2 linked regions of the Sinorhizobium fredii NGR234 genome follow. Each later gene encodes a partner of the first gene's protein in a complex. Links are inferred from orthologs where the notes say so. Each region holds a gene or a part of one and is shown in the gene's direction. Other genes may lie near its edges. The genes, in order: carB and carA.

Region 1 (15,295 bases):
GTAAAACGTTACAGCGAACGAAACGGCCGTAGGGCCTCACGCAAGGAGAAGTGAGATGCAGATGGTTTCGCTAGGCACGTCCGGTCCAGAGGTTGCGGCGATCGGCCTCGGCTGCATGGGGATGTCGGGGATGTACGGTCCGGCCGATCGGGCGGAAAGCATTGCCACCATTCATGCCGCCATCGAGGCCGGCATCACGCTGCTCGACACGGGCGATTTCTACGGCATGGGTCACAACGAGATGCTGATCCGCGAAGCTCTCGCCGGAAGGCCCCGGGACAAGCTACAACTGAGCGTGAAGTTCGGTGCGCTGCGCGATGCGGCCGGCGGCTGGTCCGGCTACGATGGGCGGCCAAAGGCGGTGCGGAACTTCCTGGCCTACAGCCTGCAGCGCCTCGGCGTCGACCATATCGATATCTATCGTCCCTCCCGTCTCGACCCGGATGTGCCGATCGAAGAGACGATCGGTGCAATCGCGGACATGGTCAAAGCGGGCTATGTGCGTCACATCGGCCTCTCCGAGGTCGGAGCAGAGACGATCCGCCGTGCCGCCGCCGTCCACCCGATCAGCGACCTGCAGATCGAATATTCGCTGATCTCGCGAGGGATTGAGGACCAGATCCTCCCCACGTGTCGAGAACTCGGGATAGGCATCACCGCCTATGGCGTGCTGTCGCGCGGCCTGATCAGCGGTCACTGGCAGAAGGACGCAGCCAGGAGCGGCGACTTCCGCGCCATGAGCCCCCGTTTCCAGGAAGGCAATCTCGAACAGAACCTCGCCTTGGTCGAAGCCTTGAGACGCGTTGCGGCTGACAAAGGCGCCACGGTGGCGCAGATCGCCATCGCCTGGGTCGCCGCTCAGGGCGGGGATATCGTGCCGCTCGTCGGTGCCCGGCGTCGCGACCGTCTGTCCGAGGCGCTCGGCTCACAGGCGGTACGCCTGGATGCCGGGGATCTCGCCGCAATAGAGCGCGCCGTTCCGAAGGACGCTGCCGCCGGCGCGCGCTATCCCGAGGCACAACTTGTCCATATGGACAGCGAAAATCGGCGATAACGGTGCGTAACGGGCCGGGTTTTGCCCGGCCCGACCGAGAATCAAACCGATCCGGAGAAAGTGTCGCAGTCCGACATCCTGCCGCTGTCGAAGCCCCGCTTGAACCACTTCATCCGCTGCTCCGAGGTTCCGTGGTTGAAGCTCTCCGGCACGACGTAGCCCTGCATGCGCTTCTGCAGTGTGTCGTCACCGATCTGGGTGGCCGCATTGAGTGCCTCTTCGAGGTCGCCACGCTCAAGCAAGCCCTTCTGTTCGGTGTATTTGCCCCAAATCCCGGCAAAGCAATCGGCCTGCAATTCGACGCGGATCGACATCTGGTTCGCCTCGGCCTCGCTCATACGCTGACGCATTTGATTGAACTTCGGCAGGACACCGACCAAGTTCTGAACGTGGTGGCCAACCTCGTGCGCCAGGACATAGGCTTGCGCGAAATCGCCGGCCGCATCGAATTTCTGTGCGAGCTCCTCGAAGAAGCTCATGTCAAGATAAACCTTGCGATCGCCCGGGCAATAGAAGGGACCCGACGCCGCCTGGGCAAATCCACAGGCCGACTGGACGGCACCGTTGAAGAGCACCAGTTTGGGCTCCTCGTATTGTTCGCCGCCGGCCTGGAAGATGCCGTTCCAGGTATCTTCGGTTTCGGCAAGCACGGTCGCCATGAACGCCTTCATTTCCTCTTCCTCGGCCGAGCCGCGCGGCGCCTGCGATCCGTCACTCTGCTCGAAGCCAGGCATGTTCACCGGGCCACCCTCGAGCACCTGGAGCATGTCGATGCCCATGGCCTTGAGGATGAAATAGAGGATAACGAGGAAGATGATCGTGCCGAAGCTCAAGCCACCGCCGGCGCGACGCATGCCGCCCCCGCCGGTCGGAATGCGGAATCCTCCGCCGCGGCCGAAGGGGCCGCCTCCAAGGCCGCCGGGGCTTGCTCCCCGCTGATCCTCGACGTTGCTGGACTGGCGGCGGCCCTTCCATTCCATGATCTGTCCTCCGGAGACGTCGCTTCTACCTTGGCGCGTTGAACAGTTATATGCCCGCGCGACGACCCATGTAAAACGCAATCGCCACCGGGCGGTTTCATCGGGCGGGTCATTTTCTGCGCTATTTCCGACCTGTCCGCGTCCGGGCGGCCGATGATGTCTCTGCGCTTTCGACTTCCTATCTGCGACGCGCGGCACGGTGCATGGAGTGCTGGTGACTGCGCCTTCCGAATGGGTCGCGGGCGAGAAGCGAATATCTTCGGTTTATTGTCGATTCCGGAATTTTCGGGGTTCCGCTGGCAGAGACATTTGCCTATAAGCCGCTTCTAGCCTGAAAACACCATTCATTGCGCACCCGGCCGGTGATCTCCCACCTCGGCCGGTTTTTCGCGCAACCAGAAAACGGATGACAACCATGCCGAAGCGCCAAGATATCAAATCGATCCTCATCATCGGCGCGGGACCGATCGTGATCGGCCAGGCATGCGAGTTCGATTACTCCGGCACCCAGGCTTGCAAGGCGCTCAAGGAGGAAGGCTACCGGGTCATCCTCGTCAATTCCAACCCGGCAACGATCATGACCGACCCCGGGCTTGCCGACGCGACCTATGTCGAGCCGATCACCCCCGAGGTCGTCGCCAAGATCATCGCCAAGGAACGTCCCGACGCGCTGCTGCCGACCATGGGCGGACAGACGGCGTTGAACACGGCGCTTTCGCTGCGGCGGATGGGCGTTCTCGACCGCTACAATGTCGAGATGATCGGCGCCAAGCCCGAGGCGATCGACAAGGCCGAGGACCGCGCCCTCTTCCGTGAGGCGATGGCCAAGATCGGGCTCGAAACGCCGAAGTCGCGGCTGGCGAATGCCACCGACATCAAGGACCTGGACCGCAAGGCACATGAGGCGGAACGCGCCGCGCTCAAGGCGAAATTTTCCGGGAACGACCTCGACTCGGCGCTCGACGAACTCGAGAACAAGTGGAACCTCGGCGAAGGCGACCGCAAGCAGCGCTATGTGAACCACGCGATGGCGATCGCCGCGCAGGCGCTCGACGATGTCGGCCTGCCGGCAATCATCCGGCCCTCCTTCACGCTCGGCGGCACGGGCGGCGGCATCGCCTACAACCGGTCGGAATTCTTCGAGATCGTCGGCAGCGGTCTCGACGCGTCGCCGACGACGGAAGTCCTGATCGAGGAGTCGGTGCTCGGCTGGAAGGAATATGAAATGGAAGTCGTCCGCGACAAGGCGGACAATTGCATCATCATCTGCTCGATCGAGAACATCGACCCGATGGGCGTCCATACGGGCGATTCCATCACCGTCGCGCCGGCGCTGACGCTGACCGACAAGGAATATCAGATCATGCGCAACGCCTCGATCGCGGTCTTGCGCGAGATCGGCGTCGAGACCGGCGGATCGAACGTCCAATTCGCCGTCAATCCGGAAAACGGCCGCTTGGTTGTCATCGAGATGAACCCGCGCGTCTCGCGCTCTTCGGCACTCGCCTCCAAGGCCACCGGTTTCCCAATCGCCAAGATCGCCGCCAAGCTTGCCATCGGCTATACGCTCGACGAACTGGAGAACGATATCACCGGTGGAGCCACGCCGGCCTCGTTCGAACCGTCGATCGACTATGTCGTCACCAAGATCCCGCGCTTTGCCTTCGAAAAATTCCCAGGCGCCGAGCCCACGCTGACCACCGCAATGAAGTCGGTCGGCGAAGTCATGGCGATCGGCCGGACCTTTGCGGAATCGCTGCAGAAGGCGCTTCGCGGGCTCGAAACGGGATTGACCGGTCTCGATGAGATCGAGGTCCCGGATTTCGACGAGAACGGCGACGGCCGCAACGCCATCCGTGCCGCGATCGGCACGCCGACCCCCGACCGCTTGCGGATGGTCGCCCAGGCGCTGCGCCTCGGCATGACGGAAGCGGAAGTGCACGAGGCCTGCAAGATCGATCCCTGGTTCATCGCCCAGTTGAAGGCGATCGTCGACATGGAGGCCCGCATCCGCGAACACGGCCTGCCGCAGGATGCGGAAAACCTCCGGATGCTGAAGGCGATGGGCTTCTCGGACGCACGGCTTGCGACCTTGACCGGCAAGCGCCCGAAGGAAGTGGCGGAATTGCGCAACGCGCTGAACGTCCGCCCGGTCTATAAGCGCATCGACACCTGTGCCGCCGAATTCGCCTCGCCGACCGCCTACATGTATTCGACCTATGAGACGCCGTTCGTCGGCGCCGCGCGTTCCGAGGCGCAGGTCTCCGATCGCAAGAAGGTCGTCATACTGGGTGGCGGCCCGAACCGGATCGGCCAGGGCATCGAGTTCGACTATTGCTGCTGCCACGCGGCCTTCGCGCTAAAGGACGCCGGCTACGAAGCGATCATGATCAACTGCAACCCGGAAACCGTTTCGACCGACTATGATACCTCCGACCGGCTCTATTTCGAGCCCCTGACGGCGGAAGACGTGATCGAGATCATGCGCGCCGAACAGGAAAACGGCACGCTGCACGGCGTCATCGTGCAGTTCGGCGGCCAGACGCCGCTGAAGCTTGCCGAGGCGCTGGAGAAGAACGGCATCCCGATCCTCGGCACCGCACCCGACGCGATCGACCTTGCCGAGGACCGCGACCGCTTCCAGAAGCTCTTGATGAAGCTCGATCTCAACCAGCCGCGCAACGGCATCGCCTACTCCGTCGAGCAGGCGCGGCTCGTCGCCGCCGAAATCGGCTTCCCGCTGGTCGTGCGCCCGTCCTACGTTCTCGGCGGCCGCGCCATGCAGATCATCCACTCGGAAGGCATGCTGCAGACCTACCTGCTCGATACGGTCCCGGGGCTGGTGCCGGAAGACATCAAGCAGCGCTATCCGAATGACAAGACCGGCCAGATCAACACGCTGCTCGGCAAGAACCCGCTGCTCTTCGACAGCTACCTGACCAATGCGATCGAAGTGGACGTCGATTGCCTGTGCGACGGGAAGGATGTCTTTGTCTCCGGTATCATGGAGCATATCGAGGAGGCCGGCATTCACTCCGGCGACTCGGCCTGCTCGCTGCCGGTACACTCGCTCGACAAGAACCTCGTCGACGAGCTCGAGCGCCAGACGGCGGCACTTGCCAAGGCGCTGAACGTCGGCGGCTTGATGAACGTGCAGTTCGCCATCAAGGACGGCACGATCTATGTCCTCGAAGTCAATCCGCGCGCGTCCCGCACGGTTCCCTTCGTCGCCAAGACGATCGGCGCGCCGATTGCCAAGATTGCCGCTCGCGTGATGGCCGGTGAAAACCTGGACGATGCGATCGCCGCCTATGGCAAGAAGCCGGATCCGCGCAACCTCAAGCATATTGCCGTCAAGGAAGCCGTGTTCCCGTTTGCCCGCTTCCCGGGCGTCGACACGCTGCTCGGTCCGGAAATGCGCTCCACCGGCGAAGTGATCGGCCTCGACACCGACTATGCGCTGGCCTTCGCCAAGTCCCAGCTGGGCGCCGGCGTCGACTTGCCGCGCGACGGAACGGTCTTCGTCTCTGTACGTGACGAGGACAAGGTACGGGTGCTGCCGGCCATCCGCGTTCTCGCGGATATCGGTTTCAAGGTCGTGGCGACCGGCGGCACGGCACGGTTCCTGGGCGAGCACGGCATCACCGCCACCAAGATCAACAAGGTGCTCGAGGGGCGGCCGCACGTCGAGGACGCCATTCGCAACCGCCAGGTCCAGCTTGTCATCAACACCACGGACGGCAACAAGGCGATCTCCGACTCGAAGTCGCTCCGCCGTGCGACCCTGATGCAGAAGGTCCCCTACTACACGACCATGGCCGGAGCTGAAGCTGCGGCTCACGCCATCAAGGCGCTGAAGGCGGGCAACCTCGAAGTCCGTCCGCTGCAGAGCTATTTCGACGCTTGACGGAAGGTCTTGGCGCACCCGGAATGCCGGGTGCGCCATCGTACGTCGAAGTTCAGTAACGCCGCTGAATACAACCTGAACGTCTGGTTCAGGCCCCATTCGGGTGCGACGTGGTTCTCTGATCCCATGAGCAGCGAAGCCGAAATCAACCGGCAAGGCGCAGGACTGGGGCAACGACGTGCGGCACTATTTCTTTGATCTCCACTGGGTTGATGGACGCTTCATCGACGAGGAGGGTATCGCCCATTTCGACGATGGTTCGGCGCTCTTTTACGCCCGGCGCATTGCCGACAAGATCGGCCGCGATATCGACTACGGATCGTTGACGGTGGAGGTCCGCTCCCGCGAGGGCAAGTTGCTCGCGACCGTTGCGCCATCCGAGGGCCGCGGCTGCGAGCAGTTTGCCTTGATTGCTACAGCGCCGCGCGCCTTATCAGGCGCGCAAAGGTCGCTGTAGCCCTTGGAATTGCTGCATGTCTTCGTCCTTGAATCGAGGACGATTTAAGGAGACATGCAGTAGGCGCCGCCCGGGCGTGTTCCGCCACCAGCGTGAGAACGCCGTTCCCCTGGACGGGGCCGCAGCCCTTACTTGAGCTGCGCGGCGCGAGGTGCCCGCCGCGTCAAGCGAAGAGTTCGGATCGCGAAAAAGAGCGATGCGGCGGCAATGACGCAGGCCAGAGCAAACACGATGGTCAGCGACAAGGACAAGACCTGCTCGCTGACGTCCTCATCGAGGCCGAAAGTATTGGCGGTCACGCCGAAAAGGGCGGCGCCTATCGCGTAACCGGCCGATTGCAGCGTCGGCAGCAACGCCGACGTCTTGTCGCGTTCTTCTCTGGTCGACACGTCCATCAGAAATTGGCTGAGTGTTCCCCAACTGATCCCGAAGCCGGCCCCGATTGCGACCTGCCCAACGAACACCAGACCGTATTCGCCGCTGCCGACGGCGAGCGTCAGTCCGATGAGACCAAGGCAAAGGATCAGCGGCCCCGCCCACATCAGCCGAATGCGCACTGCGTGCGAGGGCAGGCTGGCGACGAATATTGCCGTTGCACTCCAGGACATGGCCATCAAGGCGCTGGAAAAGCCGGCGGCTGTCGGTCCGAAGTCCCACGATTGCTGCATTGAATAGACGAGATAAACGGAACCGGACGCCTGGGCCAGCGGCATCAACAGGACGACCCAGAGACCGGTGCCGAGCGCGGTTCGCATCGAGAAGGCCCCGAACGGCAGAATGGAGTTCGGCGATCTGCGATCGGATTGGACCGCCGTCATGAAAACGGCGATTGCCATCATCAGAAAAGCCGCCGTCACATAGCCGTTGCCGGCAGTATTGGAGATTGAGATCAACAAGATGCCGACACCGAAGGCGAGTACTCGCAGCAAGGGAATTGCCCCTGCCGCTCCCTTGCGGTCCTTCGGCTGGCGGACGATCGTGACGACGAGCGCCAGGAAGACCGCCACGGCTGGTATGTTGACAAAGAAAGCGGCGCGCCACGACCAGTATTCCGTCAGCAGTCCGGAGATCAGCGGGCCGGCAAAGGCGGCAGAGGCCCAGACGATGGCTTCCGCCCCGAACACCTTGGGAACGAGGCGCGGCGGAAAAAGCTCTGGTATCAGGGCGTAGCAAACACCGGCAATGATGCCCTCGCCCAATCCCTGCAGCAGCCTGCCGGCAAGCACTTGCGGCATGCCGGTTGCGAGCGTCGCGATGACCGTGCCCGTGGCGAAGACAAGTGCCGCGGCGACAAGCGTATTGCGCGCACCGAATCTTGCTTTCTGATTGGCGGCCAAGGCGCCGCCGATAATGGCGAAGACGAGATAGAGCGTGAAGGCCCAGGACAACAGGGCCGCCCCACCGAATTCCTCGACCGCCGTCGGCAAGGCCGTCGAAATGAAGAACTCGTTGAAGGCAAAGAGCGCGACGCCAAGGCACAACGTCACGGTTGCCGCGAGATGGTCTCTCGTTAGCAATTCGCTCCAGCGGCCCTCACCATCCCTCTGCATCGTCACGCTGGAGGTCCTCGGGTTCTCTTCGACTACACTCATGGATTGGTTCCGATCGCTTGTTCATGGAACCAGGACTGATACAACCTCAAGCGCTCTTGAGGTAAAGAGGGTTTTTCAGGTGCCCGCTTTTTCGAAGAAGCTCGGGGCCGAGCATGGCCCTCGCCAGACCGTGAACCGGCGCGAAAAATCTGGCTTTCGCGCTTCCGTTTCTGTTATAAGAACGGTTCAGATGTTTTCGGACGGTTCCGGTGCTTTGCTCCGGGGACCGTTTTCTTTTGCGTCGGCGCCGCCGAAAGGCGGCGCCGCGCGCTTGATAAAGGACAATGAAATGGTCGACAAGGTTCCGATGACCCAGGGTGGATTCGCCAATCTGCAGGAGGAGCTGCGCTGGCGCCAACAGGAAGAACGCCCGCGAATCATCGAGGCGATCGCCGAAGCACGTGCCCATGGGGACCTGTCGGAAAATGCCGAATACCATGCCGCCAAGGAGGCGCAGAGCCACAACGAGGGCCGTGTTTCCGAGCTCGAGGATCTGATCGCCCGGGCGGAGGTCATCGATCTTTCGAAGATGTCCGGCTCGAAGATCAAGTTCGGCGCCAGGGTCAAACTCGTCGACGAGGACACCGAGGAGGAAAAGACCTACCAGATCGTTGGCGACCAGGAAGCCGACGTCAAGGCCGGCCGAATCTCGATCTCCTCGCCGATCGCCCGCGCGCTGATCGGCAAGGAGGTTGGCGACTCGATCGAGGTGAATGCACCGGGCGGCTCCAAGGCCTACGAAATCCTCGCCGTTCAGTGGGGCTGATCGCCCGAGGCCGACAGCAGAAACACGGAAACGCGGCGGGGTGATTGGACCTCGCCCATTCCCTTCAGGGCGCGGCATTCGTTCCGCCCCTCTCTTCCCCAAAGAACCTGAAGCTAGAGGCGCAAGGAGCGCGCTCACGTGGCCGATATCCGGGACATCGAGATCATTGCGCCCAATTTCAAGCGCCGTCTCTCCGGTGTCACTTCGACGATCATCCAGCTCATTCCCGTTCAGCGCAACCTTGGACAGAAGATCGCGGTGCTCGGGTCCGGGCTTCCCAAGAGTCTGCCGTCCGTCCGGTTTCGCGATCTGATCCACCTCTGGCAGAAGCCGGCAGGCCGCCGCTGTCGCGTCTGGCATGCGCGCCGCAATGTCGAAATGCTGCCGGCTATTCTCCTGCGCGATCTGCTGCGGATGAAGATCCGGATCGTCTTCACCTCCGCCTCGCAGCGGCGGCATACCGGGTGGAGCAAGTTCCTGATCAGCCGGATGGACGCGGTGATCGCCACCAGCGCGAAGACCGCCGCCTATCTGGAGGTTCCGAGCACCGTGATCCTGCATGGGATCGATACGCATCGGTTCCGGCCGCCTGTCGACAAGGCGACGGCGAAACGGGCGCTCGATCTCGATCCGTCCAGGAAATATGCCGGTTGTTTCGGCCGTGTTCGACATCAGAAGGGGACCGACCTCTTTGTCGACAGCATGATTGCCCTTTTGCCCAGCCGACCCGAATGGGGCGCGATCGTCGCCGGACGCGCCACCGGCCCTCACCTCGCCTTCGAGGCTGAATTGAAGGACCGCGTCGCCAAGGCGGGACTCGCCGACCGCATATTGTTCGTCGGCGAACACACGAATATTCCCGATTGGTACCGCGCCCTCGATCTGTTCGTCGCACCGCAGCGCTGGGAGGGTTTTGGCCTGACACCGCTCGAGGCAATGGCGAGCGGCGTGCCGGTCGTGGCAAGCGACGTCGGGGCTTTCTCCGAATTGATTGCGGAGGGGCCGCACGAAACAGGGCTTATCATTCCGGCGGGGAATCTTGAGGCGATGGTCGATGGTGCGGCCGCATTCATGGATGACCTGCCGCGGCTTGCCGCTGCCGCTGCCAACGGTCTGTCGCGCGCGTCGAGGAATTTCGCCATCGACGGCGAAGCTCAGGCAATCGGCGCGATCTACGACAGGCTGATGCGCTGACCGGCGGGTTACCGCTTCGAGGCGAACAGCCTCAGATAGGCATCGGTGATCGCCTGCTTGGAGAACTGGCCGACCAGCGTCTCGTGTCCCCGTTCGGCGAGTGCGGCTCCCAAGGTGCGGTCGTTGGCGATGCGCTCGATCGCGCGCGCGAAGCCATCGGTATCGCCGATGTCGACCATCAGACCGTTTTCGTTATCGCGCATGAACCATTGCGGGCCTTCGGAGCGACTTGAGACGACGGGCGTTCCCTGCGCCCACGCTTCCAGGATGACATTGCCAAGCGGTTCGTGGCTCGAAGCCATGACGAAGATGTCGGCCGCCGCTAGGAACGGTCTTGTGTCCTTCTGCCAACCGGCGAAGCGGACCCGGTTCGCGGCACCCAAATCGGTTGCGAGCTTTTCGAGGTTCTCGCGCTCCTCACCATCGCCCAGCAGCCAGAGGTAAACGCCGGGCACTTTGGCGACCGCCTCGATCAGCGTGTGGAAACCCTTCCGTTCCACGAACCGGCCCATCGACATGACGACGGGTGCGTCCTCCGGCGTGTCGAGCGTCGTTCGGCTGATCGGTTCAACACGCTCGGTGCTGGTGAAGTTGGAAATGACCTCGATGTCCCGCTTCCAGCCAAGCTTGCGGACGTGTTCGGCGATCCCGGGCGTATTGCAGACGATGCAATCCGTGTTGCGAAAATAGTCGAGGCGTGGCGGATAGTCGCCGAGCCGGGAAATCTTGATGCACCCTCTGTAGGCCGGCATCAGTTGGCTGGCGCGCGGTGCCCAGGCCATCAGCGCGTTCGGCCTATCGCGCCGCGCCATATGCATCACCTTGCGCGGCAGGAGCAGACGATCGAGCGACAGGTTCCGGAAATTACTTTCCGTTATCCTGGTCGCACCTTCGATTTCGGAGCGCCACTGTCGGTCGGGCCGGATGACCGAGGTCTGCTCGACACCGCGTTCGGCAAGGGCATTGACGAGATGGACGAAAAAGCGCTCGGCGCCGCCATCCTTGCCGAAGTGGAAGTGCATGACTTTCATCGCTGCGCAGCACCCTTTGCGAAGAGTTCGAGATAGGCGTCGGTAATGGCCTTCTCGGAAAAGCGCGTCTGCAGCGTTTCCCGACCGCCGGCGCTCAGCTTTTCCCGCAATCCCGGATCGTCGCGCAGCCTGCGGATCGCGCTTGCAAGGCCCTCGTCGTCGCCACAGTCCACCATCAGGGCATCGCGCTCATCGGTCATCACCCAGGAAGGCCCTTCGGCTCGCGCCGCAACGGTCGGCTTGCCGGCACCCCAGCCTTCGAAGCACACATTGCCAAGAGGCTCATGCGACGAGTTGATCGCGAAGGCGTCGCCAGCGGCGAGGTAACCATAGGCATTGGTCTGCCACCCGGGAAAGCGGACACGATCTCGTATGCCGAGATTGTCGGTCAACCGCTCCAACTCCTCCCGCTCGGGTCCGTCGCCGAGCAGCCAAAGATAGGTACCCTCGACCTTCTGGATGGCGCGAAGCAGCCCGTCGAACCCCTTGCGCTTGACGAAACGCCCCATGCCGACGACCACGAAGGCTTCGGCGGGCGTTCTCATCTCAGCGCGCGCGATCGGCGCGACGGGCGTGGCACGCGTGAAGTTCGCGATTACCTCGACGCCGCGGCGCCAGCCGAATTCGCGCACCTTGGCGGCGATGTCCGGCGTGATGCACACCAACGTCTCAACATTGGTGTAGTAGCCAAGGTGCTCCGGATAGTCACCGAGACGAGAAATGCGGAAGGCATCCTTGTAAGGAGGCATGAAGCGGCTGGCGCGCAGTTGCCAGGCCATGATGACATCGGGCCGGAACTCCCGGAGGATGCGCGACATCCGCCAGCCCAAGAAGAATCGCGACAACGAGACCCGTCGAAAGACACCCTCGTAAATCCGTGCGCTACCCTCGATTTCGCCGCGCCAGCTGCGCCCGGGGCGGATCAGCACACGCTGCTCGACGCCCCTGTCGTGCAAGGCGTTGACCAGATTCACGAAGAACCGCTCTGCACCGCCTTCCTTGCCGAAATGAATATGCATGACTTTCATAGGTCACCTTTTCCGGGCATTAGAGCGGGATGCGCTTACCTGCGTTCGCGCCGACCGCCCTATCTCTTTGTTTTTGCCGCATTTGTGCGACGGCAGGTGATTCCACCTGCCTGCAAAATGCTCTAGCGGGAAAGCGCATCGTCGACATTCGGCCGGTTTTTCAGCGCATGCCGTTGATAGACCTTAGCCGCGGTCAGGAACGCATAGACCGCCCCGGTCATCGCTTCGATGAAGCCTGGAAAGCCGCAGCGCCACAGCCCGTTGCGGAAATAAAGCCGGTAGAAATAGAGCGGCGGGCCAAACAGCATCTTGTGCGGCCGCAGCGCCCTGCCCTCCGCGAACTGCTGATCCGCTTTCAGCGTCGAATACTTGTTTTCCTTGAGGATCTGCTCGTCGATGATCAGCGGCCTGTAATGCAGCAGGCTGCCGGTTCGGGCCGCGCCCGCCTTGCCGTCCGGAATAATTCCTTCGTGCACCTTCTGGTCAAGGTCGTAGCGGCCGCAACCGTTGCGGATGAGACGAAGATTGCGCCGCTCACGCACGTTTTCGGGCGTATAGCCGTAGCCGATCAGATAGGGGCGACGCGCCACCCGCCAGCCGACGATATCTGCCGGAGCGTTCAGAAGCGAAGGCAGCAGAGCCTTCAGCGCCTCGTCTAACCGCTCGTCTGCATCGATGTTGAAACACCAGGGCTGACCGCACTGCTCCAGGGCGAATTGCTTCTGCCCGGCATAGCCCCGCCACGGTTCGTACATGAACCGGATGGGCCAGCCCTTGTCGATATAGGATTGCACCAGCGCCGCCGTGCCGTCGGTCGAGCCGGAATCGACGATGACGATTTCGGCGCATTGCGAGAGGCTCTCGATGCAATTGCCGAGATAGGCCTCCTCGTTCAGGCAGATGATGAAGGCGGAGAGCGGGAGCTTTGGCGTCATTGAGATCTTCTGACCGGCCGCGTGCGTGGTGCGAAGGGGGCTCGTGTCGCGAGCGTCAGGTTTCTGCTGCCCAGTTCGCCCCGATTGAATGGCAATGGCGATGCATCGCTAGATCTCCACCTGGCAGGCGTCCTTCACTTGGCGGATCGTCAGCATCGTCCGTACTGTATCGACATTGTCGGTCGCAGTGAGCTCTTCAATAACGAAATCCTGAAAGGCCGCAAGGTTCTCGGCCACGCACTGAAGCAGAAAGTCCGATTCACCCGAGACCATCCAGGCCTCGCGAACGAGCGGCCATGAGGCGGTGCGGGCGGCAAATGCCTTGAGATTGGCGTCCGACTGGTGCTTTAGCCCAACCATGCAGAAGGCAACGAGGTCATAGCCGAGCGCGGAGGCATTCAGAAGCGCGCGGTAGCCGCGGATGACGCCGGCTTCCTCGAGTTTGCGAACGCGGCGCAGGCATGGCGGCGCCGAGATGCCCACGCGTTCGGCCAATTCCACATTTGTCATTCGGCCATTGCCCTGCAGCTCGCGCAGGATTTTCATGTCGATTGCATCGAGGTCGACGCGTAGGACCATTTTGCCAACATCCCCGTTTCCATGGACCCCGGTTCACGGGGTTCCTCTTGTCCGCCGCCAGCCGGTCTCGCCGGGGCGATATTTCTCATGCTGTGGGTAGCACGTAACGCTATCCCTGAACGAGAGTGCCGCGACTTGCGTGCACAAAAACCTTTCTACCACCGCCGGCGGTCGCGCGACCTCGCCGCCGACAGGCACCGGATTGGCTGACTTTCCAGCAAAAGCGATGCAAAAATGCCCGATCTGGTGTCAATTTCATGGTGCGGCCGCAAGCACTTGTGTGTATCAGCAGCAGTGCCCTTGAAAGAGCGCGCTGTGAATACCTAAACTAGGGCGATATTTTCGACCCCAGCCGGACTCGACCAGTCGTTCGTCCGGCAAATTAAGGACCAAAGCATGACCGCCCGCCACACAAAAGTGCTGATCATCGGCTCCGGCCCTGCCGGCTACACCGCAGCGATCTATACGGCCCGCGCCATGCTTTCGCCCGTGCTCATTGCCGGCATGGAGCAAGGCGGCCAGCTGATGATCACCACGGATGTGGAGAACTATCCGGGCTATGCGGATCCGGTCCAGGGCCCCTGGATGATGGAGCAGATGCTGAAGCAGGCGATCCATGTCGGCACGGAGATCGTCAACGACATCGTCACCGACGTCGACCTTTCCGTGCGGCCGTTCCGCCTCAAGACGGACAGCGGCACGGAATGGACGACCGACGCGCTCATCATCGCGACCGGCGCCAAGGCCAAGTGGCTTGGGATCGAGACCGAGCCGACTTTCATGGGCTTCGGCGTTTCCGCCTGCGCCACCTGCGACGGCTTTTTCTATCGCAACAAGGACGTCATCGTCGTCGGTGGCGGCAATTCCGCCGTCGAGGAGGCGCTTTATCTCTCGAACCTCGCCAAGTCGGTCACGGTCGTCCATCGGCGCGACGCCTTCCGGGCGGAAAAGATTCTGCAGGAACGCCTGTTCGCCAAGCCGAACGTCAAGATCGTCTGGGATCATGAAGTCGTCGAATATCTCGGCACACCGGCAAAGCCGCCGATGCCCGCCTCGGTCAACGGCGTGAAGCTTCGCAATACGAAGACCGGCGCTGTTTCCGAAATGGCGACCGATGGCGTCTTCGTGGCCATTGGTCATGCGCCGGCCGTAGAGCTCTTCAAGGGCAAGCTGCGCCAGAAGCCGAACGGCTATCTCTGGACGGCGCCGGACTCGACCGCAACCGATGTGGCCGGGGTGTTTGCGGCCGGCGACGTGACCGACGACATCTATCGCCAGGCGGTCACCGCCGCCGGCATGGGCTGCATGGCGGCGCTCGAGGCGGAGAAATATCTGGCGGGTCATATGCCCGTCGCAATTGCAGCCGAATAGAAGCTGCAAAACGGGGCTGACGTTGGAGAAGCGCGGCCCCGTGTGGGAACAGACGCATCGGTGACGCGCGGAGGACATGCCCTTGTCCCCCGAACGGTCCTTTATGGGGGATTTCATGTCGCTAGACTGGGATAAACTGCGCATATTTCATGCGGCGGCAGAGGCCGGCTCGTTCACGCATGCGGCAGACAAACTCCACCTCTCGCAATCCGCCATCAGCCGGCAGGTCAGCGCGCTCGAGCAGGATGTCGGCATCAAGCTGTTTCATCGCCATGCGCGCGGGTTGATTCTGACCGAACAGGGCGAAATGCTCTACCGGACGGCGCACGAAGTGCTGATGAAGCTCGAAAGCGTCAAGGCGCAGTTGAGCGAGACTACCGACAAGCCAAGCGGCAAGCTGC
Region 2 (14,058 bases), 740 kb from region 1 along the record:
CTGGCGAAATTGAAGAGCACGTTGCCCTTGTGGAAGAGCTCGGTCTCGTTGGAGTTCAGGTATTTGGCCGGCGCATCGGCCGACATCGCCCGCCCGCCGAAGGCGATCACCTTCTCGCGCGCCGAGAGGATCGGAAACATGATGCGGTCGCGAAAGCGGTCGTAGGAGACCGGAACGTCCGGCCCATGCACGACGAGCCCACAGGCCTCGATCTGCTCCTTGCCGACGCTCTTGCCGGCGAGGAACTCCTTCAGCGCATTGCGGCTGTCCGGCGCAAAGCCCAGCCGGAAAGTCTCGATCGTGCGGCCGGTCAGTCCGCGTTCACGCAGATAGGCGCGTGCCTTCGCCCCCGTCGCGGCCTGGAGCTGGTCCTGAAAGAACTGCGTCGCCAGTTCCATGACGTCGAGAAGACTCGTTCGCTCCCTCTCCCGCCGCTCCGCCTGCGGATCGGGCTGCGGCATCGGAACGCCCGCCATATCGGCGATCTGCTGCACCGCTTCGGGGAAGCTCAGACCCTCGAGGTCGGTCAGGAAACGGAAATGGTCACCGGAAACGCCGCAGCCGAAGCAATGATAGCGGCTCTTGCGGTCCTCGCAATGAAAGCTCGGCGACTTCTCGCCGTGAAAAGGGCAACAGGCCCAGTAGTCGCCGCGCGACACATTGGTCTTGCGCCGGTCCCAGGTGACACGCTTGCCGATCACGTCCGAAATCGGGACGCGGTCGCGGATCTCGTCAAGGAAGGACGGTGAAAAGCGCATGAATACCTCTGGCCAGCTTCCATATAAGCGGCATGGCTGGAGGAAGCCACCGTTCCCCATCGATCTTGCCCGCTTTTCACAGGCGGCCATCGAAGAGGATGGGAACTGAGGCGCCGCCGCGGATCAGGCGCGGCGCAGTGGACTACTTCAACAGTTCCTTGATGATGCCGGAAGCTTTTGCGAAATCCATTTGGCCGGGATAGCGCTCCTTCAGCGCATTCATGACCTTGCCCATGTCGCGCAGCCCCTGGGCGCCCGTTTCCTGGATGATCGCGACGCAGAGTTCCCTCACCTTTTCCTCGGAGAACTGCTCGGGCAGGAACTCGTTGATGATGGAGATTTCCTGCCGCTCCTGCTCGGCGAGTTCCGGGCGGCCGCCCTGATCGTAGATACGTGCCGATTCTTCGCGTTGCTTGATCATCTTGGCGAGGATCTGCATGATCTCGTCGTCGCCGGCCGGCCCCTTGCTTTGGCCGCGGTTGGCGATGTCGCGGTCCTTGATGGCCGCCTGGATCAGCCGAACGGTCGAAGTGCGTCGGCTATCCTTGGCCTTCAGCGCTTCCTTCAGGGCATTTGCGAATTGCTCGCGCATCTCTTTCTCCATGCCGAAGCCGGCCCGCGCTGCCTGCGGGCGGAGCCGTTCCTTGCCTTATTGTCGTCGCCGTCTTAAACCAGTGCGGCAGGTACAATCAAACCTAATACGCAACTGTTTGAATTATAACGAACTTTATTTCCGGACAATTCACCGCGGCCGGTTGACCCGGTTAACGCCTTTGTCTATTTTCCGGCACCTGCACGAACATCGGCATGAACCTCTTTCTCGCGGGGCTTCCGCGCGCCATGCCGCATGCAATTTGAAATGGGGCTGAACCGACCGGCTTGAAGCCGCGCCTTCCGCCGCAACGGGATAGGAACGATGACCGCGACACCCGCATGGACAACCCAGAAACCCACCGCTTTGCTCGTTCTGGCCGACGGCACGGTGATCGAAGGCAAGGGCATCGGCGCGACCGGCAAGGTTCAGGCCGAGGTCTGCTTCAACACGGCGCTGACCGGCTATCAGGAAATCCTCACCGATCCCTCCTATCTCGGCCAGATCGTCACCTTCACCTTCCCGCATATCGGCAACATCGGTGCCAATGACGAGGATATCGAGGATCTGACGCCTGCCGCCCGCCACGGCGCCGTCGGGGTGATCTTCAAGGCCGATATCACCGATCCCTCCAACTACCGGGCTGCCAAGCACCTTGACGCCTGGCTGAAGGCGCGCGGCGTCATCGGGCTCTGCGGCATCGACACGCGGGCGCTGACCGCCTGGATCCGCGAGAACGGCATGCCGAACGCGGTGATTGCCCACGACCCGTCCGGCGTCTTCGACATCCAAACGCTGAAGGCGGAAGCGAAGGCCTGGAGCGGTCTGGTTGGGCTCGACCTGGCCAAGGTCGCGACCTCCGGTCAGTCCTACCGCTGGAACGAGAAGCCTTGGGCATGGAATGAGGGCCACGCCACACTTGGCGAGACCGAAGCGGCCTATCACGTCGTGGCGCTCGACTATGGCGTCAAGCGCAACATTCTGCGCCTCTTCGCCGGCCTCGATTGCCGGGTCACGGTCGTTCCGGCCGCGACGAGCGCTGACGAAGTCCTGGCGCTCAAGCCGGACGGCATCTTTCTCTCGAACGGCCCGGGCGACCCGGCCGCCACCGGCGAATATGCGGTACCGGTGATCAAAAACCTGCTGAAGAGCGACATCCCGGTCTTCGGCATCTGCCTCGGCCACCAGATGCTGGCGCTGGCGCTTGGCGCCAAGACCGAGAAGATGCATCAGGGCCACCACGGCGCCAACCACCCGGTGAAGGACCACACGACCGGCAAGGTCGAGATCGTCTCGATGAACCACGGCTTCGCGGTCGATTCGAAGTCGCTGCCGGAAGGTGTTGAAGAGACTCACATCTCGCTTTTCGACGGCACCAATTGCGGCCTGCGCGTCAACGGCAAGCCGGTCTTCTCGGTCCAGCACCATCCGGAAGCCTCGCCGGGCCCGCAGGACAGCCATTATCTGTTCCGTCGCTTCCTCAACCTGATCCGCGAGAAGAAGGGCGAACCGGCGCTCGCCGAACGCTGAGAGCAATCGCGCCCGTCTGGCTGCCAGAGGAGACAACCCCCTCTGGCCTGCCGGCCATCTCCCCCACAAGGGGGGAGAATACGCGCGGCTGCCGATCGCTCGGACCGAAACGCGCCTACAAGCGGAACCCTGACGCCTACAAGCGGACCCTCAATTGAAGCCACAGAGGGCGCCCCGTCGATTCTCCCCCCTTGTGGGCAGGGCTATCGCATATGAGTAAAGAACTCATGGAAGAAATCTCTGTTCCAGTTTACGCGGCGCATTTTGCTTGCGATGGGCTTGTCGAGTGGGTGGGCCGCCAAGATGTCGCGCGCCAGCCTGCGGATGACGGCAAGATTTTGCGGGGCATTGTCCTTGCGGCTGCGGGCGTCGTCTTCGTGGAAGACGACGTCGAGGCTCCAGTGCAATTGGTTCTCGATCGTCCAGTGGGCGCGCACGACCTCGGCGAGCTTGTGAGGCGCAAGTACTTTGGAGAGGGCGATATAGCGCACGGAGGTCACCGCCCTGCCGTCGGCGCCCTGCCGCGTGGCCTGGATGCGGCCGATCGCCTTCAGACCGGGAAAGGCGGGCGCTTGCTTGAACGCCTTGAGTGGCAGGACGCTGGCGCGGCGGGTTTCGAGGCGGCCGTGGCCGGTCTCGCGGGTCTCGTGGAAGGCGAGGTCACCGGCCGCGTCGGCCGCCACGAAGCCGGCTTCGGCGCAGGCAAAGAGCCGGCCGCGATTGGCCTTGAGCGCCAGGGCATAATGCGCCTTGCGCCCGATCAGCGCCTTGGCCGTGTCGGGGCGGCAATGCAGCGCGTCCGCCGTGACGATGCAGCCCTTCAGGTCGATGCTCTTCAGCAGCGCCAGCGTTGCGGCGACCTCGTCGGAACCTTCCGCCCGTTTGGTCGCCACCGACAGCCGCGTCTCGGCATCCCAGACGCTCACCATCACCGGCGGCATGAAGGCGCGTCCCTTTTCATAGCCGCGCCGCAACGCCTTGCCGTCGACCGCCACCACACCGCGCGGGCGCGGGCCGAGGCCCAGCCCCTGGCGCAGCGCCGCCAGAAAGGCGCCGAGCGCCCGCGCCAGTTCGTCCGGGTCGATGAGCCGGAAGATGCGGCTGAAGGTGTCGTGGCTCGGGCAGCCGTGCCGGAGCGTGACGATCTCCTTCAGTTCCGCTTCCCGGCCCTCGACGAATTCTGCGATCTCCACGCAGTTCTTCGCCCCGCAGAGCGTCGCCGCCAGCGCCAGAAACAGCAGCTCGGCCAGATCATGCCGCGCATTGATGTCGCGCGGATCATGTATTTCCCGTAAAATCGACAGAGCAAACGGCATCAAGGCGCCCTCGTAAAAGAGAAAGCCTTCCAAGAATCCATTCAAAGCTTCCTGGCAATACCTAATACTGATATGCGATTCCCCTGCCCTTGTGGGGGAGATGGCCGGCAGGCCAGAGGGGGTATTGCCGCCAGCCCCGTCATATCCGAAGAGAATGTCGTAGGCTCAACCCGTTAGCATCTCGCCCTGACTCGAAATCTGAACATGAAAGAGCCCGCCGCAAAGGGCCGGCTCTTCATCAGTGATAATCGCTGCGCTTACTTGCAGGCGCCGCAGAAACGCTGGATGCGGCGGCAAGCCTCTTCGAGGAGTTCCTCGGAGGTCGCGTAGGAGATGCGGAAGTTCGGGCCGAGACCGAAGGCCGAACCGTGCACCACAGCAACGCCTTCCGCTTCCAGAAGTTCGGAGACGAAATCCTCGTCGGTCTCGATGACCTTGCCCGATGGCGCGGTCTTGCCGATCAGCCCGGCGCAGGAGGGGTAGACGTAGAAGGCGCCTTCCGGCGTCGGGCAGGCGATGCCCTTGGCCTGGTTCAGCATCGAGACGACGAGATCGCGCCGGCCCTGGAAGATCTCCTTGTTGCGCGCGATGAAATCCTGCGCGCCGTTCAGCGCCTCGACGGCGGCCCACTGCGCGATCGAGGTGGCACCCGAGGTCTGCTGGCCCTGGATCATGTCCATCGCCTTGATGAGAGCCAAGGGGCCGGCGGCATAGCCGATGCGCCAGCCGGTCATCGCATAGGCCTTGGAAACGCCGTTCATCGTCAGGGTACGGTCATAGAGGCCGGGCTCGACCTCGACCGGCGTTGCGAACTTGAAGTCGCCATAGGTCAGGTGCTCGTACATGTCGTCGGTCAGCACCCAGACATGCGGGTGTTTCATCAGGACGTCCGTCAGCGCCTTGAGTTCGTCATGCGAATAGGCCGCGCCCGACGGGTTCGAGGGCGAGTTGAAGACGAACCACTTGGTCTTCGGGGTGATCGCCTTGTCGAGATCCTCGGCCTTGAGCTTGAAGTTGTTCTCCTGCTTCGTCGAGACGAAGACCGGCGTGCCGCCGCAAAGCGCCACCATTTCCGGATAGGAGACCCAGTAGGGCGCCGGGATCACGACTTCATCGCCCGGGTTGAGCGTCGCCATGAAGGCGTTGAAAAGAATCTGCTTTCCACCGGTGCCGACGATCGTCTGGGCGGCAGTGTAGTCGAGGTTGTTCTCGCGCTTGAACTTCTTGGCGATCGCTTCGCGCAGTTCCGGGATGCCGGAAACCGGCGTGTACTTCGTCTCGCCGCGGTTGATCGCGTCGATCGCCGCCTTCTTGATGTTGTCCGGCGTGTCGAAATCCGGCTCCCCTGCTCCGAGGCCGATGACGTCACGGCCTTTCGCCTTCAGCTCGCGGGCTTTCTGCGAAACGGCAATGGTGGCGGAGGGCTTTACACGGGAAAGGGCATCGGCAAGGAAGGCCATGGTGTGAGGTCCTGATCGTTTCGAAACGGGCGTGAGACGCTACGGAACGGAAGACCGGGCTCCATAGCGGTTAGGTCTATGTCGAAAGACGTCCGGTCTTGCAAGCGTTCGGCTGAGAAAAATACCCGTAAGGCCGCGCAAAATGCGTCACCATGACAAAGTTTCATCAGAACGATCACGAACGCCCATGGGATGACGGCCGTCCGCCAAGGGCGGCGACCAGCCGGGGCGGTCGTCTCGCCAAGGTTCCCAGACCCGACGCGTAGGAACTATCGACCGCAACGCTGCGGCTTAGAAAATCGGCGCGCCCACGAGTTTTTGCATCGCCTTTGTTTCGCCACAATAACTGTCGCAGAGCGCCGCAATTCCGTCCTTCAAGAGCCGATTTCCGGGCGTCATCTCACAGGGGTGCGAACGCAGTGGCATCATGGGGGTCGCTATGTTTCTCGACGACGAAATCGCTTCGACGCGTACAGGCCGCAACGAGGCCCGCTGGGGATTTTATCTCGCGCTGGCGGCTCTCGCAGTCTGCATGGTGATGATCTTTGGACTGGTGGTCGAGACGTCGGCCCAGGCGGCGGAGCCGGAACAGCAATCCGGCGCGGCAGCAAAGCTTGCCATGCTGGTCGTTGCCGACCCCGCCTCGGCGGCTCCGTCGGGGCCGGTCGGGCTCGATAGACCGCAAATGCCGACGGAAGGTGACCGGCAGATCCTCGCCGGCGCGACGCTGCTCGCCGCCGCCCTCACGGCCGGCACCACTTTTGTCGTCGGCAGCCAGGTCGCCGCGTTCAGCAGGGCGAGAAGCAGACGCCATGGCCGATAACGAAGACGACCTGCCTGGACAACGCGCCGGTTTCCTTGCCCGGCTGTCGGCCACCGAAACGATCATCGTGGCGATCATCGCCATGGTTGCCCTTGCCGGCTTGATGCTGATCGGCAAGGATTTTTACATGAAAGCCAAGAGCGAGCATTTCGCAGCGGAGAAGCAGCTCACAAGCAGCAGCTAGGGGTCAATATCGAGCCCTTCTGACGCCGCGCCTTCAAGGAAGCGGCACTCCCGCGCGTTGCCGCCCGCACCCGCGATAAAGCCGTTTTGATCGAATTTGACTTGAAGCAACGGCGGCTGAGTACCAGTTTCTTTCCTGAACGGAAAAGAGCGGCCGAATCTGCTTCAGCAGGCTTGCCGCCGCGTTAGGAGTGTCGAATCGCATGCGGCCCGGGCAGTGGACAAGAACCAAGCTAAGCCAGATCGGCGCGGCGCTCGCCCTGCCCCTGGCCGCAGCCTCGTTCCTGTCGGTCGCCCTGCCTGCCGCTGCTCAACAGGTCCGGGAATTCCAGACGCAGACGGGAACCCTCCTTGTCGAGACACTGGCGGGCGGGCTCCAGCACCCCTGGGCGGTCGAAGTCATGCCGGACGGCGCACTGATCATCACCGAACGGCCAGGACGCCTGCGCATCCTCCGTGACGGCAAGCTCTCCGCTGCGGTAAAAGGCGTTCCGGACGTCGCCGAACATGGCCAGGGCGGCCTGCTCGACATTGCGCTCGACCCGCAATTTTCCGCCAACCGCGCCCTGTACCTCACCCTCTCGGCCCGCGGCGACGGCGGCTACGGCACCGTTCTGGTGCGGGCGACGCTCTCCGCCGACCAGCGGAGTCTGACGGATGTGCAGGAAATCTTCCGGATGAGCCGGTTCACGCGGGCCGGCCAGCACTTCGGTTCGCGCATCGCCATTGATCGCGACGGCAGCCTTTTCTTCGGCATTGGCGACCGGGGCGATGGCGAGCGCGCCCAGGATCCGCGCGACCACGCCGGCGCCATCCTGCACATCAATGCCGATGGTTCCATCCCCGCCTCCAACCCTTATCGTGTCGGTACCGAGGGCCGTCCGGAGATCTGGTCGAAGGGGCACCGCAACCCCCAGGGCATTACCTTCGATCCGGCCGACGGCAAGCTCCTGACCGTCGAGCATGGGGCACGCGGCGGTGACGAAGTGAACAACCCGCAACCGGGCAAGAACTACGGCTGGCCGCTGATCACCTACGGCAAGGACTATTCCGGCGCGGAGATCGGTGAAGGGACGGCCAAGGACGGCTTGGAGCAGCCTCTTTACTACTGGGATCCCTCGATCGCTCCCGGCGCGCTCGCCGTCTATCGCGGCAGCATGTTTCCGGAATGGAACGGCAACCTGCTGGTCGCGGCGCTGAAATACCAGTTGCTGGCGCGCCTGGAGCGAGACGACACCGGCGCGATCACGTCCGAGGAACGGTTGTTCGATGGCGAGTTCGGCCGCATCCGCGATGTGGTCGTCGCGCCGGACGGTGCGCTGCTCATGGTGACCGACGAGCAGAATGGAGCCGTTCTCCGGGTCTCGAAGGCGCCGACCCAGTGAGGCATCACTTCAGAGCGAGGCCCTGACTTCCTTTCGGAACATGAACTTCAGCCCGGACCACACCGGGTCCACCGCACAGACCTTTATGTCGACAAGGCCGTGCGGCAGGAAGATCTCCCGGAGAGCATCCTCCGTGAGCGTGGTGGCAACGCCGGAAGCACGTTTCGGCCAGGATATCCAAAGTATCCCATCGGGCTTCAGCCGGTCGGCCAGGGCCGATGCCTGTACCTCGAGCCTGTCCCTCTCCGTCTCGAAGCAGTGGATGTAGTCAAACCGGCGAGATGCTGTCCCCTCGATTGATCTGGCAACCTGAGCAAATCCAGGATAGGCCGCGATTTCCTGCAGGTGCGCCGGCACATCGAGAAGCAGCGCCGCCTGTCCGTCGCGCAGGCCGAGCTTTTTCCCAAGGGCCGTCCCTGAATAGCCCGCCAAGTTCATTTCCGATCCGATCGACATCGTGACGCACGGGCCTCGTTTCGGGCCGCGAGGATGAAACTTGCCCGACAAAAACGCAACTGGTAGAGCGGCGGCGCGATCACGGGGCGAAGCCGCCTTGTGTTGCTTTTCGTCCTATTCGCTCACCCCGGGACTGCCGGAGCCCACGAAGCGGCGCCGGCAAGCGGCGGAAGCCGCCGCTTGAAACTGCAAGAATTAGCTACATCGGCAAGCCAAGCTGGACTTACTATATTACTTATTTACTGTTCTCGGCCGCTCTACTTTGCCCAAAAATGGATCAGCATGCAGCAGAGGCGAGCTACAGAGAAAGTTCTTTGTATTTTTTCTGTAAGTTCGTGCAAGCGCTTCACCGCCTGGCGGCTTTCCGCGAAGCATGAGACTTATCAGAGGGTTGCGACTCGAATTCCCAACTGCCCAACATAGAGGCATGTTCGACAGCGACACGATTTGGCGCAAAAAATCCAATGTGCCGCATCGGTCCACCAAAAAGCTGTGGATTCAACAGCTTGCGCCGCGTCCGGAATATCCTTTGCCGCGGCTCGAATTGACCTGTTTTTGAGCAATGAGAAGACTCAATACCTCGCCGGAAAAGTTTTGCTTGCCAATTCAAAATAAACTGATCACTCTTACTCTGTTCGGGCAATTTGCGAACGCGGGAAGATCTTGAAATAAATGCGAGCCGGAGACGCAAACCACTCCGGGCGGAGAATCGTGGGAGGGCCAATTTGCCATCCTTCTCAAGGTTCGCTGCGATAACAGGACCCTTTCCTCAATTGTCGAGAACTGCCTGCCCCACGCCCTTCCGGGCAAACTGTAATGCCACCCTTCGACCGGGTGGAGAGAAAAGGACCTGACGCATGGCCGAGACTGGGACTGTAAAATTCTTCAACACCGACAAGGGCTTTGGCTTCATCAAGCCTGAAAACGGTGGCGCCGATATCTTCGTGCATATTTCAGCCGTGCAGGCCTCGGGCCTGAACGGACTGAGCGAAAACCAGAAAGTATCCTTCGATACCGAGCCGGATCGCCGCGGCAAGGGCCCGAAGGCCGTCAACCTGCAGATCGTCGGCTAACGCCGCTCTCTGTCACTGATCAAGTTTGCAGCCCGGCATTTTTGCCGGGTTTTTTCGTTCAGGCTCCGTTCAGTTTGGGCCGGATAGGGTCTGCCCATCATGAAAGCCGGACCTTCAGTTCGGCTCCTCCATGCACAGGATTGAAGCCCCATGAACAACTTCCTCAAAGCAGCCGTTCTCTCGCTCTCCGCCGCCGCCCTGGTTCTCCCGACCTTCGGCACTGCGCAGGCAGGCGATCACGATGATGCGTGGGCGGCAGGCGCGGTTGGCCTGGTCACAGGCACCCTTATCGGCGGCGCGATCGCCTCGCAGCCCCGCTACAGTGAACCGGTCTATATCGATCCGGAGCCCGAATATTACGAGCAGCGTCCGGTCTATCAACCCCGCCCGGTATACCGCGCCCGCCCGGCCTATCGCCAGGTTGTCGTCGACAGCTACGATCTTGAGCCCTGGACCCCGGCCTGGTACCGCTATTGCTCGCAGCGCTACCGCTCCTTCGATGCGGAGAGCGGCACCTTTGTCGGTTATGACGGCCGCAGCCATTTCTGCACTGCCGGCTGATCGCAGCGCCATTTGAACGCAAAACCCGTGCCTCACGCGAGGCACGGGTTTTTTCATGTCCATATTTTCGATCAGAGCCCGCGCAGATACGGGTTGGTGCGACGCTCCTCGCCGATTCGGCCACCCGGTCCGTGGCCGCAAATGAAGCCGACGTCGTCACCGAGTGGAAGGATCTTGTCGCGGATGGAATCGAGGAGCTGCTGATGATCGCCGCCCGGCAGGTCGGTGCGGCCGATCGAGCCGTGGAACAGCACGTCGCCGACATGGGCAAAATTCTGCGCGCGATTGAAATAGACGACGTGGCCGGGGGCGTGGCCGGGGCAATGCAGCACCTCGAAGACATGATCTCCGAATGAAACCGTGTCCCCGTCGTTCAGCCATCGGTCCGGCAGGACGTTCTGCACCTTCATCGCCAAACCGAACCGTTCCGCTTGGCTCTCCAGCCGTTCGAGGAGCGGCAGGTCGTCCTTGTGCGGGCCGATGATCTCAAGCCCGAGCGCCTCTTTCAATTCCTTGGCCCCGCCGGCGTGATCGATATGGCCGTGGGTAAGCCAGATCGCCTTGAGCGCGAGGCCGTTTTCGCGGATCGTCTGCAGGATGACGTCGACGTCGCCGCCGGGATCGACAATCACGCCTTCCTTCGTCTCGCTGTCGAACAGCACCGTGCAGTTCTGCTGAAAATGCGTAACCGGGATGATGCCCGCCTGTAACATGCCGATCCTGCCTCGTTTTCCACATCGCCAATAGGCGGGCGTCGCCGCCGCGCCACCTATAGCGCTATATGGGCGCGGAAACAGCGCAAATCAGCGAAGGGCGACAATTTCCGTTGTTTCCACCGCTGTCGGAAATTGCACCGTGGTGAGCAACAGGGCGGAGACGGCGAGCTTCGCCGCCACGACAACAAGGACCAGCGGACGCAGCCGCCGGGCGGTAAGCGTGGCCTCTTCGACAGTCTCATACTGCATAACCCGGCCTCCCGGTTGATGGCGCCCTCTGCACAGGGGGCGAAACTTCGTCCAGTTCCTCGCTGCGTGTCCTCGGTGATGGGGAGCGATCTCGCTTACATCGAGACGCTCCGCCGTCGGCCCAAGCAACGCTCGGCGACGGCAATATGTTTCATGTTCACATTTCCTGATGTCACGCCGGGAACATCCAAGGCGCGCGGGGCGTTTGGCCCGCATCATAGAAGAGGAGCAAGACAATGAAGACCCTCTCCCCCCACCTGATCAGAACGGTCGCGGCAGCGGGTTTGATCCTCGCTGCCGGCGTCTCGTCCGCTGCTGCAGCGATGAGCGCGACGGCAGTGACCGACCTCAACGTGCGCGCCGGGCCTGGTCCGCAATATCCGATCGTCGCCCTGGCGGCGCGCGGCAGCACGACCGTGCTCGAGGGCTGCATCGAAGGTAGCCTGTGGTGCCGAGTGAATGTCGGCGGCGTCAGCGGCTGGGCCTATGCCAGGTATCTCGCAGCCGACCAAAGCGGCTCGACGGTGGTGATTTCCGAACGGCGCGCGGAACTCGGCGTTCCGGTCGTGACCTACGAAGCGACGGGCAGCACCGTGGCCACTCCGGCCGAACCCCTCGAATTGATCGGCCCTGTTGAAGAGGTCGATGCCATCACCCCGCCTGCGGCGGTAGGCACCTACATCACCTCTAACCCCGTGGATCCGGTCTATCTTGACGGCGAGGTGGTTCTCGGCGCCACATTGCCGAACACCGTCGCCGTCCGGCCGATCCCGGACTACAACTACGAATACGTTATGGTAAACGGCCAGCCTGTTCTCGTGGAGCCCTCGACGCGGCGGATCGTCTACATCTATCGCTGACGCCTACTGAATTACGAGCGTCCAAGCGCCGCGCGTGTCCAACGCGCGGCGCACCTGTTTCCGTAGCAACCGGCCTGCCGCCTCCAAAGACAGGTGCGCAGCGGCCCCGCCGCCTCCAAATGCAGCGACGGGATTTGAATGCTATTTGGCTCGTCAGGCGTAGAATTGTGTCAACAAAGCTGACATGTCTTTCTATATATGTCGCTAAGCGCAATCCGCCTTGAAAGGAAATGACCGCGTGGCCGGCCAATCCAGGGACAACAGCCAATTCATGACCGAAGTCGGCCGCAAGGATGAGGACACCATCGACTTCGAGATCATCGAGTTGCTGTTTTTTGCCTACCGCGATTTCACCGGCGATCCGGATGCCATTTTGGAAAAGAGCGGCTTCGGGCGCGCGCATCACCGCGTCGTGCATTTCGTCAACCGGGAGCCGGGAATGACCGTGGCCGACCTTCTCGATACGCTGAAGATCACCAAGCAGAGCCTCGCCCGCGTCCTCAAGCAATTGATCGACTCAGGCTATATTCGCCAGGTGACCGGTCCGGAAGACAGGCGCCAACGCATGCTCTATACGACGAAAGAAGGCCAGGCTTTGGCACGGGCGCTGGCGGAGCCACAGTCCCGCCGCATAGCGGATGCATTGGCGAAGACCGGTCCCGGCGCGCGTGAAACCGTCAAGCGGTTTCTCGTAAACATGAAGAACAGCGCCGCGGACTGATGCCGGGGCTCTGCCTTCGATTTTATTAGGACAAGCGGATAAACCCCTGCAATCGGGGAATGGGGCGGCCGCCGCGCATCTGCTTCAATGCGGGGCCACTCAAATTTGGGAGGAGGATAGGCTGATGACCCGGACCGGTTCGATTCGACGTCAGCGCGATCCAAAGGGGAAATAAGGCTCTGCCGAGTATAAGGGTTTGCCAAGCATGATAGCCAAAGCGAAAGTGGCCGATGACGCGGCGCATCTTCTGATCGTGGATGACGACCGGCGCATTCGCGACCTGCTCAACCGCTTTCTGGTGGAACAGGGGTTTCGCGTGACGACGGCGGCAGACGCCGGCGAGGCGAGGCGAAAGCTCATCGGACTTGACTTCGACCTGCTGATCGTCGACGTGATGATGCCTGGCGAGAGCGGCATCTCGCTCACCCAGGGCCTGAGACAGATCAAGACGGTGCCGATCATCATGCTGACGGCGCTCGCCGAGGCAAATTCACGCATCGAGGGCCTGGAGGCGGGCGCCGACGACTACCTGCCGAAACCCTTCGAGCCGCGCGAGCTCGTCCTCCGGATCAACAACATACTGCGCCGAAACCAGCCCGCTCAGGCGCCGAAGGTCGATCAGGTCATCTTCGGCCCCTATACGTTTTCAGTGGTGCGCAAGGAGCTTCGCCGCGGTGCGGAGCACATCCGGCTGACCGACCGCGAACAGGAGATCATGACGCTGTTTTCGCAGCGCGCCGGCGAAACCATTCCCCGGCACGAACTGATCGGCGACGACGCCGAGGTCGGCGAGCGGACGATCGACGTGCAGATCAACCGATTGAGGCGCAAGATCGAGGACGATCCCTCGAATCCCGTCTGGCTACAGACGGTGCGCGGCATCGGCTATCGATTGAGTGTAGACTAGGGTGGCCGGGTTTCCTGCTTCACGGCATTCGTCATTCCGCCTTAACATGGAACCGCTTCGGCGACGACGCAGACGATGATGGTAAGCTTTGACAGCCTCAGGCGCGCAAGATCGAGCAGCGCCGACAGCGCCTGGAAGCGCCTCATCCGCTGGCTGCGTCGCCGCCTGCCGATGGGTCTCTACGCCCGGTCGCTGCTCATCGTCGTCATTCCGATGGTGTTGCTGCAGTCGGTCGTCGCCTTCGTCTTCATGGAGCGGCACTGGCAACTCGTTACGCAGCGCCTCTCGGCGGCGGTCACCAACGACATCGCGGCAATCGTCGACCTGATCACGACTTTTCCGCAGGACGGCGACATAGACCGGATCGTCCGCATCGCCCGTGACGAGCTCGACCTCAACATCGCCGTCGAACCAGGCGGCGAACTGCCGCCGCCGCGACCCAAGCCCTTCTTCGAGATTCTCGATCAG

What was found.
Region 2: the proteins of carB (region 1) and carA are in contact, whole or in part, in a solved structure (PDB 1KEE), measured with the Escherichia coli proteins. The link is inferred for Sinorhizobium fredii NGR234 from one-to-one orthologs.

The regions. Positions count from the first base shown.
Region 1 is NC_012587.1:1,613,648-1,628,942, reverse strand. The notes cover bases 2,080-6,141. They hold carB (carbamoyl-phosphate synthase large subunit), read left to right. Parts: upstream 2,080-2,449; coding sequence 2,450-5,941; downstream 5,942-6,141. Other genes in these bases: NGR_RS19110 (DUF6894 family protein), read left to right, coding at 6,120-6,141. In the rest of the region: NGR_RS19125 (aldo/keto reductase), read left to right, coding at 56-1,054; ypfJ (KPN_02809 family neutral zinc metallopeptidase), read right to left, coding at 1,096-2,034; more of NGR_RS19110, read left to right, coding at 6,142-6,398; NGR_RS19105 (MFS transporter), read right to left, coding at 6,527-7,990; transcription elongation factor GreA, read left to right, coding at 8,280-8,756; NGR_RS19095 (glycosyltransferase family 4 protein), read left to right, coding at 8,895-9,950; NGR_RS19090 (glycosyltransferase), read right to left, coding at 9,959-10,981; NGR_RS19085 (glycosyltransferase), read right to left, coding at 10,978-12,009; NGR_RS19080 (glycosyltransferase family 2 protein), read right to left, coding at 12,132-12,944; NGR_RS19075 (Lrp/AsnC family transcriptional regulator), read right to left, coding at 13,053-13,523; trxB (thioredoxin-disulfide reductase), read left to right, coding at 13,920-14,894; NGR_RS19065 (LysR family transcriptional regulator VtlR), read left to right, coding at 15,010-15,295. UniProt on the Escherichia coli protein: Large subunit of the glutamine-dependent carbamoyl phosphate synthetase (CPSase).
Region 2 is NC_012587.1:2,358,962-2,373,019, forward strand. Bases 953-3,777 are described here. They hold carA (glutamine-hydrolyzing carbamoyl-phosphate synthase small subunit), read left to right. Parts: upstream 953-1,674; coding sequence 1,675-2,880; downstream 2,881-3,777. Other genes in these bases: NGR_RS22535 (GatB/YqeY domain-containing protein), read right to left, coding at 953-1,350; NGR_RS22545 (ISAs1 family transposase), read right to left, coding at 3,084-3,777. Also shown: dnaG (DNA primase), read right to left, coding at 1-758; more of NGR_RS22535, read right to left, coding at 901-952; more of NGR_RS22545, read right to left, coding at 3,778-4,196; NGR_RS22550 (pyridoxal phosphate-dependent aminotransferase), read right to left, coding at 4,454-5,656; NGR_RS22555 (hypothetical protein), read left to right, coding at 6,096-6,479; NGR_RS22560 (hypothetical protein), read left to right, coding at 6,469-6,663; NGR_RS22565 (PQQ-dependent sugar dehydrogenase), read left to right, coding at 6,866-8,047; NGR_RS22570 (hypothetical protein), read right to left, coding at 8,057-8,485; NGR_RS22575 (cold-shock protein), read left to right, coding at 9,361-9,576; NGR_RS22580 (BA14K family protein), read left to right, coding at 9,727-10,137; NGR_RS22585 (MBL fold metallo-hydrolase), read right to left, coding at 10,209-10,850; NGR_RS32425 (hypothetical protein), read right to left, coding at 10,941-11,102; NGR_RS22590 (DUF1236 domain-containing protein), read left to right, coding at 11,339-11,962; NGR_RS22595 (MarR family winged helix-turn-helix transcriptional regulator), read left to right, coding at 12,201-12,683; NGR_RS22600 (response regulator), read left to right, coding at 12,889-13,590; NGR_RS22605 (ATP-binding protein), read left to right, coding at 13,669-14,058. UniProt on the Escherichia coli protein: Small subunit of the glutamine-dependent carbamoyl phosphate synthetase (CPSase).